DNA from 3 places in the Salinicola sp. 4072 genome. Region 1 is predicted to be linked to each of the others. Evidence: predicted binding sites of a transcription regulator. Region 1 holds the regulator's gene; each other region holds the start of a gene.

Region 1 (4,077 bases):
GGACATCCAGCGCGTATCGCACTGCCACACGCCGCAGGATCTGGTGCGCCTGGGGCGTGACGTGGAGAAGTCGGTGCTCTCGCGGGGGCTGCGCTGGCACCTGCAGGATCGGGTGCTGATCCACGGCAACAAGACCGTAGTGTTCTCGTGATGCCTATTGCTTGAGGCTCATGGCGACACCGAGCCGGGATCGGTGTCGTCGAACAGCCCGAGCTGGCGCTGGTCCGGTTCCGGCATCAGACGTACCCCGACGCCCAGCAACCGAACCGGCCGCTCTCCCCGACGCCAGGCGCTCTTCAGCAGTTCATGGAACCGTGCGTGGACGATACCGCGAGCGCCTGTTTCCTGCGTCGTGCTGGCAAAGTCATTGAAACGAATCTTGACGAACTGCTTGGCAATGGCCGGGTCGCCGTGCCGTGCCAGGCGGTCGTGGAGCTTCTCGATTAGAGGCTCCAGTGCCTGGTGACAGTCGACGAGACCGGGAAGATCGTGGTCGTAGGTAGTCTCGACACTGACCGATTTGCGTTCGCGGGAGACGTTGACCGGCCGCTCGTCGATGCCGTGGGCCAGCTCATATAGCCTCTGGCCGAACTTGCCGAACTGATCCAGTAGCCGGTCCAGCGGCTGGGTTCGCAGGTCGTGGCAATTGGCGATTCCCATGGCATCGAGTTTGGCGGCCGTCGCCGGGCCGACACCGTGAAGCTTCTTGACGGGGAGATCGGTGATGAAAGACTCCGTTTCCTCCGGCGGGATCACGAACAGGCCATCGGGCTTGTCCCAGTCACTGGCGATCTTGGCGAGAAACTTGTTGGGCGCGGCGCCGACCGACACGACGATTCCCGTTCGTGCGAGTGCCTCTTCCTTGAGCCAGCGGGCCATCCAGGTAGCGCTGCCCTGGAACTGCGTGACCGCCGTGACGTCGAGATAGGCTTCGTCGAGAGAGAGCGGCTCGACCAGCGGCGTCAGCTCGTGGAAGATGGCCTGAATCTGTCGCGAGACTTCGCGATACTTGTTGAAGTCCGGCGATAGCACTTTCAGTTGAGGGCAGAGACGTACCGCCCGTGCCGTGGGCATCGCGGAGTGTATGCCGTACTTCCTGGCCGGATAGTTGCAGGTGGCGACGACACCACGACGATTGGCGCTACCGCCGATCGCCAGGGGGATATCTCTCAGGGCAGGATTGTCACGCATCTCCACGGCAGCATAGAAGCAGTCGCAGTCGGCATGCAGAATCTTGCGCATGAAACCGGAGGCCCGCGCCTCAATGCAGGCCGGAGCCGTTGCCGCCGCGGATGACGCCGACCCCCAACCCCTCGATTTCCAGGTGCTGGTGTTCGAGATCGACTACGATCGGCGCGAAGTCGGCATTCTCGGCGCTCAACGTGACGCGATTGCCTTCGCGCTGGAAGCGTTTGACGGTGACGTCGTCGTCTATCCGGGCGACGACGATCTGGCCGTCGCGTATCTGCTGGGTGCGGTGCACGGCAAGCAGGTCGCCGTCGAAGATGCCGGCATCCTTCATCGAGAGACCGCGTACGCGGAGAAGGTAGTCGGCACTCGGCGAAAAGTAGTCGGCCGGCAATGGACAGTAGCGATCGATATGCTCGGTGGCGAGAATCGGGCTGCCGGCCGCGACGCTCCCGATGATCGGCAAGCCGGGAGACTGGGGCTGGGACTCCGCGGGCTCGGTCTCGTTGCCATTGGCCGGCAGCCGGATGCCGCGGGACGTTCCGGGGATCATGCGGATGACGCCTTTTCGGTCCAGCGCCCGCAGGTGTTCCTCTGCAGCGTTGGGAGAGCGAAAGCCCAGGGCCCGAGCGATTTCGGCCCGCGTCGGGGGGTAGCCGAATTCGCTCATCGTCTTGACGATGAAGTCATAGACGTTTTGCTGCCGTGCGGTGAGCGGTCTCGCCATTGGTTTCTCCCGGGCCTGTGCCATCATTGTGATCGTCGATCAGGCGTGTTCATGTATACAGCCTGGAATTGTATCCAGTCATTGCCGGTGAGGGAAGTCCTTCGGCGCTCGAGTCGTCGGCGTTGCGACTTGGGCCCGACCAAATGCTGGATTGTGCCTCTTGTCGCGGAATGATTAGAATCGTAATCGTTCTAAGTTGTTGTTCTTTGGTTGCCGTTCTCTGGCGCGAGGTATGACATGGCCCAACCCGATACCGTTACGCGTATTCTCGATACGGCGGAGGTCCTTTTTGCCGAGAAGGGTTTCGCCGAAACCTCGCTGCGCAACATCACTACGCGGGCCAAGGTCAATCTGGCCGCGGTGAATTACCATTTCGGATCCAAGAAGTCTCTCATCCAGGCGGTGTTTGCCCGCTATCTCGATCCGTTCTCCGAACGCTTGAACGCGGCGCTCGACGAGCTGGAGGCCCGCTATCAGGGCAAGCAGGTACCGCTGGAAGTGCTGCTCGAGCAGCTCGCTATCACGGTTCTGGAGGTGCCCGCCGAGCGCAACAGTCTCAAGGTGTTCATGAAGCTTCTGGGTCTGGCATATGCGCAGGCGCAGGGCCATCTGCGGCGCTATATCCAGGAGCATTATGGCGAAACCTTTCGTCGCTTCGTGGAGTGCCTGCGTCTGGCAACGCCGGACCTCCCCGATGCCGAAAGGTTCTGGCGCCTGCATTTCATGCTGGGCACCGTGGTCTTTACCTTGTCCGGCCTGGATGCCTTGCGGGATATCGCCGACAGCGAGTATCAGGAGCACATGTCGGTACGGGAACTGATCCGGCATCTCCGTCCCGTGGTGGTTGCCGGCATGCAGGCACCGCTACCCGAGTCGCTGGAGAAGCTCGGTTCGGCCGCCGAGTAGGCCAATGGGCCCCAGTAGCGGGCTGCCTCTGTCATGCATCCCCCGTGTCGTCTAGAATCGGGCGCTCAATGGTCTCAGGTGTTTGCTATGACTCAACCTCTCGGTCCGGTCATGCTGGATGTCGAAGGCACTCGGCTACGTGATGAAGAGCGGCAGTTGATCTCTCGTGCAGAGGTCGGCGGCGTACTGTTGTTTGCTCGAAATGCACCGGACGTTGCCACTACCCAACGGCTGATCGGCCAGATCCGCGAATGTCGTCCCGATATCCTGGTTGCCATCGATCAGGAAGGTGGCCGGGTACAGCGATTGAAGGAAGGAGTGACACAAATTCCGTCCATGGCCACGCTGGGGCGGCAATTCGCCGAGTCTCCCGAAGCGGCGCTGACGCTGACGCAGGATACTGGCTGGCTGCTGGGTATGGAGATGGCGGCTTGCGGCTTCGATGTGACCTTTGCCCCGGTTCTGGATCTCGACGACGACCAGTCGCCGGCCATCGGTTCGCGGAGTTTTTCGCCGGATCCCGAGGTAGTGACGGCCTTGGCTGGCGCGTTCATCGAAGGGCTTCACGAGGCGGGAATGGTGGCGATCGGCAAGCATTTTCCCGGCCATGGCGGGGTGCGCCAGGATTCCCACTTCGATGTTGCGGAAGATCCGCGCTCGCTGGCGGAGCTGCGCGAGCACGATCTGATTCCTTTCACCCGGCTGGCCGGCAAGCTGGATGGCATCATGCCGGCGCATGTCATCTATTCGGCCTTCGATGATCGGCCGGCCGGGTTCTCGCCCAGCTGGCTCGGCATGCTGCGGGAGGAGCTGGGTTTCAAGGGCGCCATCTTCTCGGATGATTTGACCATGGCCGCGGCGCATGCCGCCGGATCGCCCAGCGAGCGGGCCGAGGCCGCCTGGAGCGCCGGTTGCGACATGGCCGTGATCTGCAACGCGCCCGATGCGGCGCGCGAGGTCGTTGCCGCCTGCGAAGGCCGGCAGGCCCAGCGCATCGCCAAGCTGCGCTATGCGCGCGCGCGTCCCAGCCTCGAATCGCTGGCCGCCATCTCCCGGTGGCGGCGTACCCACGTACGTCTGGAAGCGCTCAGCGAATCCGAATGACGTGCACCGTTTCTCGTTCTTCGGCGGCAGCGCTCGATGGTCTGCCGCCGCTCATTGCATGGTGAATCGTAAACGATGACTCAATCCCCACCGATCGACGCCCTGAGCTCGATGCAGGAAGTCATGGACAGTGCGGACTGTCTGATCGATCA
Region 2 (4,077 bases), on a different contig from region 1:
GACCCAAAGCGGTTCACCGGGAACAGTCTCAAGTCTCTTTATGCGCGGCACGAACTCCAATCACACCCTGGTATTGATTGACGGTGTACGCATCAATTCCGCCGCTTCATCGAACGGTGCCTCCAGTCTGGAGTTCCTTTCCCCCGATATGATCGAGCGGATCGAAATTGTACGCGGCCCACGGGCCGCGGCCTACGGTTCCGATGCCATCGGCGGCGTCGTTCAAATCTTCACTCGCAACGGCGGCAAAGGTACCCAAGCCGAGTTGAATCTGCGCGCGGGAGAGGATGGTTTCGGCAAGCAGAGCGCCTACGTGGCGACGGGCAACGCGGATACACGCCTCAATGCGACGCTGTTCCATCGCGATGGCGATGGCTTCAATGCCACCGAGGACGACACCAGCGGCGAAGATGACGGCTTCGAATCCACCGGCGCCCAGGTCGGGCTGTCGCATCGCTTCAGCGATAGCGTTCAGGGCAGTTTCCGAGCCTTGCGCCAGGACTTTGACAGCGACTACGACTACGGGGGTGCCAGCAACTATACCAGCGAAGGCTATCAACAAAGCTTCAGCGGTAATCTGGACGTGGCGCTGGAACCTGACTGGAACATGCGCCTGACCGCCGGACATTTCGACGAACGCCGCGATGATCGCAACGACGGCCAACGAGAGACACTAGCCAAGACCAAGCGCGATGAACTGGGCATTCAGCACACCTTCACTCATGAACATGGTATAGAAAGCCTAGGCGTGGACTACCGCCACGAGGCAATTGATTACGATAGCATCTGGGACTCTATTAACCGCGACAGTCGAGAAAATTACGGGATCTATGGACTGATCCAGCGTGAATACGGTCGCCACCAACTTAGCGGTTCTCTACGTTACGACGATGACTCGCTATTCGGCGACAAGACCACCGGCAACATCGCCTATGCCTACCAGCTGACGACCTACCAGCAATTCGGCGCGAGCTATGGCACCGCTTACAAAGCACCGACGCTCTATCAACTCTATAGCGCCAGCCCTTATGGGGACTACGGCAATCGCGACCTCGATGCCGAAAAGTCCAAATCTACCGAACTCTTCTGGTCCTATCAGCGCGACGGCTGGCACGGAAGGATATCGATCTTCGAGAACCGTATCGACGATCTGCTCAACACCGAGACAGGGCCAGACGGAAAGTACCGTTACTACAATGTCGACGAAGCGAGAATCCGAGGCGTCGAGCTATCAGGCGGCTGGACGTATGGCAGCCTGAGTCTGAATGCCTCACTGACACATCAAGATCCCGAGAATCGTGAAACCGGCGACCAGTTGGCCAGACGCGCCGAACTCTACGGACGTATCGATGCAGACTACCGCTACCACGCAGTCAGTGTCGGCATGACGCTACGCGCCGCTCAAGAACGTCCCGACAGCGACTATAGCGACGCTATTAACGCCGGCTACGGCGTCGTCGATCTACGCACGGCCTGGCAGGTCACGCCGACCGTCGAGCTATCGGCCAAGCTGGAGAATGCCTTCGACAAGGATTACCAACTGGTCGATGGCTACAATACCCAGGACCGATACCTCGAAGGCGGCGTGAAACTCAGCTTCTAACCGCTTTTCCTCTTCAGCGGCGCCGGCACCACGGCGCCGCTTCGTCCTCTTCCCTCTTCCCTCTTCCCTCTTCCCTCTTCCCTCTTCCCTCTTCCCTCTTCCCTCTTCCCTCTTTAAACAGTTTTTCCCCGACCGCGCGGAGTGATACTGTATATATAAACAGCATTTATAGGAGTCGCTGCCATGTCGTCTCCCTCTCGACCCGGCCCGCTGAAAGGCCGCGGCGCGACCTACAACCCCGACAACCGTTTCCAGCCGACACACAGCACCGTCGAGGACGACGGCTGGTGGCAGGAGGCGTTGCCGGAGCGCATCTCGACGCACGTGCAGTTCGAGGCGCCACGCTCGGCGCTTTCCTGGAATCAGTCGCCGGACCTGGGCTTCGACCGCTCTCTCAATCCCTATCGCGGCTGCGAGCATGGCTGCATCTACTGCTATGCCCGCCCCAGCCACGCCTATTGGGATCTGTCGCCCGGCATCGATTTCGAGACGCGCCTGATCGCCAAGACCGGCATGGCGGATCGATTGCGCGAGGAGCTGTGCAAACCGGGTTATGTCTGCCGGCCGATCAATCTCTCCGGCAACACTGACTGCTACCAGCCGATCGAGGCGCAGCACGGTACGACGCGTTCGCTGCTGGAGCTGCTGCTGGCGTGCCGCCATCCGGTCACGCTGGTGACCAAGAGCGCGCTGATTCTGCGCGATCGGGAACTGCTCGCCGAGATGGCGCGCGAGCGGCTGGTCCGGGTGTTCGTCAGCCTGACGTCGCTCGACAACGAGCTGAAACGCACCCTGGAGCCGCGCACCGCCTCTCCCGCGGCAAGGCTCAAGGTCATTCGGGAGCTGCATGAAGCCGGCGTGCCGGTGGGCGTGCTGGTGGCGCCGGTGATCCCCGCCATCAACGACAGCGAGATCGAAACGCTGCTGACGCGTGCAGCCGATGCCGGCGCCCGCACCGCCAGCTGGACGCTGTTGCGATTGCCGCGCGAGGTTTCGCCGCTGTTCGAAGCCTGGCTCGAGGAACACTACCCGGAGCGCGCGGGCAAGGTGATGAGCCTGATCCGCCAGTCCCGAGGCGGCCAGAACAACGACAGCCGCTTCGGTCATCGCATGACCGGCGACGGCTTGTTCGTGGACATGATCGGCCAGCGTTTCCGCCGGGCGGCCGCTCGCCTGGGGCTGGAACGGCGGGCCGACCTGGGTCTGGACTCCACGCGATTCCGTGCGCCTCATGCCCAGCAGGATCTGTTCGATTGACGCTTCCCGCCTGGCAGGCGCGGCCGGGCAGTACGTCCGCCATCGGCTATTCGATCCTTTCTTGATACAGGTCAAGCCGGAGGGTGGTCGAGCGGATAACTTGACTCGAGCAAGCCAAGTTCGTAATCCATCGCCCTCTGCGAGGTACGCGCCATGTTCAACTCACTGCTGGTCCCGATCGATGGATCGGAAGACTCCTACGCTGCGCTCAAGGTCGCCTGTCAACTGGCGGCCCCGGTTCAAGGCAAGATCCATGTATTGAACGTGCGCGATCCCTATCCGGATCTCTATCAGGGTGAAATGTTGACCGTCGCGGCCGCGATCAAGGCAGTTTCGGTGGAGCTCGCCGAAAAGGAGGGAGAAGCGATCATCGCGGAGGCGCTGAAAGAGATTACCTCCATGCCAGGCTACGAAAACGAGTTCGATACCCTGGTCAAGCAAGGCTCGCCAGCCGAGGTGATTATCGAGGAAGCCAAGCGACTCGAGGTGGATGCCATCATCATGGGTAGCCGAGGGCTTAGTGACATCAAAGGGTTGCTGGTCGGCAGCGTGTCGCACAAGGTCACTCATGTCGCCCATTGCATGGTCATCAGCATCCATCAGCGCCGTGCCGGGTAAAACCCATCTCCCCCTTCTGCTCTGCGACGTCGGGCGGCGACAACGCCAACAGCCCGACGTTTGCCAGACCGGCACGAAATCCGCGGTATCCAGCGTTTGCCAGCAATGGTCGAAGTTCAGCATCGGTCAGCGCATGGCCTCCTGGCCATCGGATGGGGAAGGCGGAGGAGCGTCACGCCGCCCCGCCTTGAGTTTGCGCCGCAGTTGTCTTTCGGTCTCCACCGCCAGCAGCAGCAACACGCCCACGGCAAGAATCGCCACCCCGTCGAAGAGCGGAATGGTGCGGGTCTCGAACACGGCCTGTATCGGTGGCAGCCAGTTCATGGCGCACTGCGCTGCCACGACGATGCCGATGGCCACCCAGAGCGCCCGGGTACCGCGCAGGATCCGCAGGCGGAAGGCCGAGTCGTGAATACTGCGAATGAAGAACAGATGACTGATCTCCATCACGATCAGGGTATTCATCGCCATGGTGCGCGCCAGCGCGATGTCGTGGCCCCGCTCGATCGCCCAGGCGTAGATACCGAACGTGCCCAGCAGAAAGAGCGCCGTCACCAGCCCAATATGCCATAGCCAGGCCAGCCCCAGCAGCGGCGCAT
Region 3 (4,077 bases), on a different contig from region 1:
CTCACCATCACTCTCGCCGAATTGCTGACCGGTGCCGTCGGAGGTGTATGGGAGACGCTGATGCGCTTCTTCCTGCAGTTCGGGCTGGGGCTTGCCGTCGGGTTGGGCGGCGGCTGGGTATCGGCCAAGCTGCTGCGTTATCTGGATCTGGCACCGGGGCTCTATTCGCTGTTGGCGCTCGCGCTGGGGTTCTGCATTTTCGGCGCCACCAGCGCTGCTGGCGGCAGCGGCTTCCTGGCCATCTATCTCACCGGTCTGATGATCGGCAACCAGCCCGGTCGCCATCTCACGCATATTCTTCCCGTCCACGACGGGCTGGCCTGGCTGAGCCAGATCGGGTTGTTCCTGGTGCTGGGTCTGCTGGTCACGCCGTCGGAGATGATCGATTACGCGATACCGAGCGCCATCCTGGCCGTGGCGTTGATCGTGCTGGCACGTCCCGTCGCGGTGGTGGCTTCGCTGGTGCCGTTCTTCAATTTCCGGTGGCGAGAGATCGGTTTCATTTCCTGGGTCGGGCTGCGCGGGGCCGTTCCCATCGTGCTGGCGATCTTCCCGGTCATCAGCGGTGTCGAGAACGCCACGCTCTATTTCAACGTGGCGTTCTTCGTCGTCCTGATCTCGCTGCTGCTGCAGGGCTCGACACTGGCGCGGGTCGCCCGCTGGATGCGGGTGGTGCTGCCGGAAACCACGACGCCCGATCGACGCGGGCAACTGGGCGTGCTGCCGGAGAACGACTACGAGATGTTCGTCTACAAGGTCGAGAATGAATCCCTCGATGACGTGCCGATTCGCCTGCTGCGCCTGCCATCCGGTACGCTGATCTCGGCGATCTTTCGCCAGCACGCCATGCTGCACCCCAAGGGGAGTACGCGCTTGCGGCTGAGTGACGTGATTTGTCTGATCGGGCGGACCGGCGATCTGCCATCGCTCAACCGGCTGTTCAACGGCGAGGCCAAGCTCAAGCGGGAGCGTGCGTTCTTCGGTACCTTCACGCTGGATGGCGAGGCCCTGATGCAGGAAGTGGCCAACGCCTACGGTTTGACGCTGAGTCCCGGAGAGCAGGAGATGACACTAGGGGAGTTCGTGGCGCTGCGCGTCGGCGGCCATCCCGTGGTCGGGGACGACGTCGACTGGCATGGGTTCCACTGGGTCGTCAGCGAGATGGAAGGGAATCGCGTCACGCGAGTGGGTCTACGTCTCTATCATTGATCGTCGAAGCGGCTGGGCTTCGCTTCTGAAACAAGGCTACGGGGGCTGCATTAATGGCCCCGTAGCGGCGTCTGGTGTCTGTGTAGTTGTGTAGTCGAAAAAGCGTATTACTCGACGTCTGCATCGTCGGTGGGGTGGTCCAGCCGCTTGCCAGTCTCCCGAGACGTCATGCTGTTCATGCTGTCGGCTCGCTTCTGTGCCTGGGCGGCTTCCGGAAAATGCCCCAGGCTGCCACCCGTGTCGCCATCGTAGACCTCATAGCTGACCTGTTGGGGGTTGCCGGGTAGATGTGTCTTTCTGATCTCGACGAACGGTTCTGCCATGATGGAATCCTCCAGGAAAGACATCGATTTTCAGGTTAGTTGAGACGCCGGCGTTGTACAGCGAATCCATCGGCCGGGTGAGGCGCTTCATGCTATGGGAGGCGCCTCGAGCGAAGTGGAGCGCGGCGGCTTGGGCGAGTGCTTGTGAGTCCACGAGGGCCGCGAAGTTCAATCCGGATCCAGATCCCACTGCAAACCGAACTGAAGGCCATTGATCGCTTCGTCGATGAAGCCACTACCTTGATCGTTGCGGCTATCGTCAGCCAGTTCCAGTGCCATTTGCCTCTGGGGGTCCGGCCAACCCAGGCGCGCCATGCATAGCTGATATTCACGTTCGCCAGCGATCTGGTGCGTCTGACGCTCGCAGGTATTGCTGTCCCGCAGGAAATTCGTGGCTGTCAGCCGCGGCGTCGCCGACACGCAGCCTGCCAATAGAAGAAAAACGACAAAGAAGATTAACGCGCGGTGCATTGGCAACATCATTAGAGACTAGTCGCAGGGTAGCACCGTCCGCCCCCCTATCCGCATCATCAATCAAAAAAACGAATGAAGGATATCTCTGCTTCGATCCCGCGCAGACACCTTCGGCGATCTGAATCACGAAGCGAGGCCCGAGGTGGGCGAGCACCAGTTGAGCAATACGTCATGGCGGGTGATGTGAATGACACGGATGCTATCACTGTCTTCGAACTGCTCGACAAACCGTTCCCAGGCATCGACGGGCTCTCCGTCCCCTCGGCTGATCGTCACCTGATGACGACGATTGGCGTGTGCCACAGAGATGAGCTTTTCCGCCCGGCGTACGAGTCTGGCTTCAGGCGTTGGGAAGAGGATGACCATCGAACGCTCCGAGATGACTGTTCATGCATACAGTATCGGTCAGGAGAGAGGCGAACACAAACGGAACGCTCAACCGAACCGAGCGGGTAGACGCCTTGCACCGCCATATCGAACCAAGCCCGCACGGTCTCCGGTGCTGAAAGCGAACTCAGTGCGGATGGCTCTCCATGTACGACTGGATGGCGGACATGGTGGTCTGCATATCATCGCAGAACGACTGGGACGGCTGGAAATCGGCGCCGCTCGCCAGCTTCTTCATCTCCTCGTCATGGTTGGAAACCCGACCATTCTCGCGCAAGCCCCTCGCCATGCTCGCCAGTTCCTGCTGGGTCTGCTGGGGGTCGTCACTGCTGGCGATGAACGCCTCGATCTGCTGCGTCTGCTCGCCGACATGTTTCATCAAGCTATCTGCCGAGCATTCGAAGTCGGCCGCAGACGCCTGGGTTGACCCGATGATGGCGCCCAGCGCCCCGGCAACGAGAATATTTTTCATGGAATTCAAAACGATACCTGTCTTCTGATGAATGGTATCCACTATGACAGTTTTGGCGGTCGCTCTCTAGCGTGGGCGGCGTTTTGGCTGGGCGATTAGTGAAGCCTGATGGATGTCGATCTACAGAGCGATGTTGAATGAGAGCCTGGCCTGCCTAGATGTCTTCACTAACATAAAGATGGAAAAGGACACATTGTCGTGTGTGTGCCAGTAGCAGAAGAGAAATGGATTGAACAATCCAGAAACGAAAAAAGGCCAGCTAAGTAGCTGACCTTTCTCGAAAAAAAAATGGCGGAGGGACAGGGATTCGAACCCTGGGTAGGCTATTAACCTACGCCGGTTTTCAAGACCGGTGCATTCAACCGCTCTGCCATCCCTCCGTCTTACGGCGAGGCATAGTACCAGCTCGGTCGAGAACGTCAATGGGTTCTTTAGCTTTCAATAAGTTATTTCTTTCCCGGGGGCTTCCGTAGCGCTTGTCAGGGGAACTTTGCAAGGGCATTCTGGTCTATGGGTGAGTTTCAATAGAACTGAGGGGACTACAATGGATTATCGAACATCGCACGACGTCGCCGATCGTCGATCGAGCGCGGTCAGCACCAACAAGGTGTTGCGCAACACCTACATGTTGCTGGCCATGACACTGCTGTTCTCCGCCGTGACCGCTGGCGCTGCCGTGGCCATGGGCGTTACGCAACTCAACATCTTCGTATTTTTCATCGGCGCATACGGTCTGATGTTCCTGGTGCACAAGACGGCCAACTCCGGCGCGGGCATTGCGGCAACGTTTGCCTTCACCGGTTTCATGGGCTTCACGCTGGGGCCGATCATCGACCTCTACCTGTCGATTCCCAACGGCGCACAGCTGGTCATGACGGCGATGGGCATGACGGCGGCCACGTTCCTGGGGCTTTCCGCCGTTGCGCTGATCACGCGCAAAGACTTCAGCTTCCTGGGTAACTTCATGATGGCGGGTGCCATCGTGCTGGTACTGGCCATGGTGGCGGCGCTGATCTTCAACATCCCGGGGCTGGCGCTGGCGGTTTCTGCCGGTTTCGTGCTGTTCTCCTCGGCGGCGATCCTGTACCAGACCAGCGAGATCGTGAATCGCGCGGGTGAGACGAACTACATTCTCGCGACCATCACGCTGTATGTGTCGATCTACAACCTGTTCGTGAGCCTGCTGTCGATCCTGGGCGTAATGTCCGACGA

What was found. The regulator LexA, encoded in region 1, represses DNA repair genes until DNA is damaged. The targets are predictions, from matches to a motif close to TACTGTNTANNTANACAGTA.
Region 2: the regulator LexA is predicted to act here: its motif matches at 1,749-1,768, upstream of R3F72_RS07985 (PA0069 family radical SAM protein).
Region 3: the regulator LexA is predicted to act here: its motif matches at 2,388-2,407, upstream of R3F72_RS07135 (DUF1654 domain-containing protein).

The regions. Positions count from the first base shown of each region.
Region 1 is NZ_JAXOVV010000017.1:7,977-12,053, forward strand. It holds gene purU (formyltetrahydrofolate deformylase) at 1-151, shown strand, start outside; gene dinB (DNA polymerase IV) at 169-1,242, opposite strand; gene lexA (transcriptional repressor LexA) at 1,262-1,915, opposite strand; gene R3F72_RS12285 (TetR/AcrR family transcriptional regulator) at 2,153-2,821, shown strand; gene nagZ (beta-N-acetylhexosaminidase) at 2,909-3,925, shown strand; gene R3F72_RS12295 (hypoxanthine-guanine phosphoribosyltransferase) at 4,001-4,077, shown strand, end outside.
Region 2 is NZ_JAXOVV010000008.1:104,242-108,318, reverse strand. It holds gene R3F72_RS07990 (TonB-dependent receptor domain-containing protein) at 1-1,603, shown strand, start outside; gene R3F72_RS07985 (PA0069 family radical SAM protein) at 1,787-2,860, shown strand; gene R3F72_RS07980 (universal stress protein) at 3,014-3,478, shown strand; gene R3F72_RS07975 (cation-translocating P-type ATPase) at 3,605-4,077, opposite strand, start outside.
Region 3 is NZ_JAXOVV010000007.1:39,779-43,855, reverse strand. It holds gene R3F72_RS07150 (potassium/proton antiporter) at 1-1,209, shown strand, start outside; gene R3F72_RS07145 (hypothetical protein) at 1,317-1,532, opposite strand; gene R3F72_RS07140 (hypothetical protein) at 1,701-2,003, opposite strand; gene R3F72_RS07135 (DUF1654 domain-containing protein) at 2,130-2,372, opposite strand; gene R3F72_RS07130 (hypothetical protein) at 2,521-2,865, opposite strand; tRNA gene R3F72_RS07125 (tRNA-Ser) at 3,155-3,245, opposite strand; gene R3F72_RS07120 (Bax inhibitor-1/YccA family protein) at 3,410-4,077, shown strand, end outside.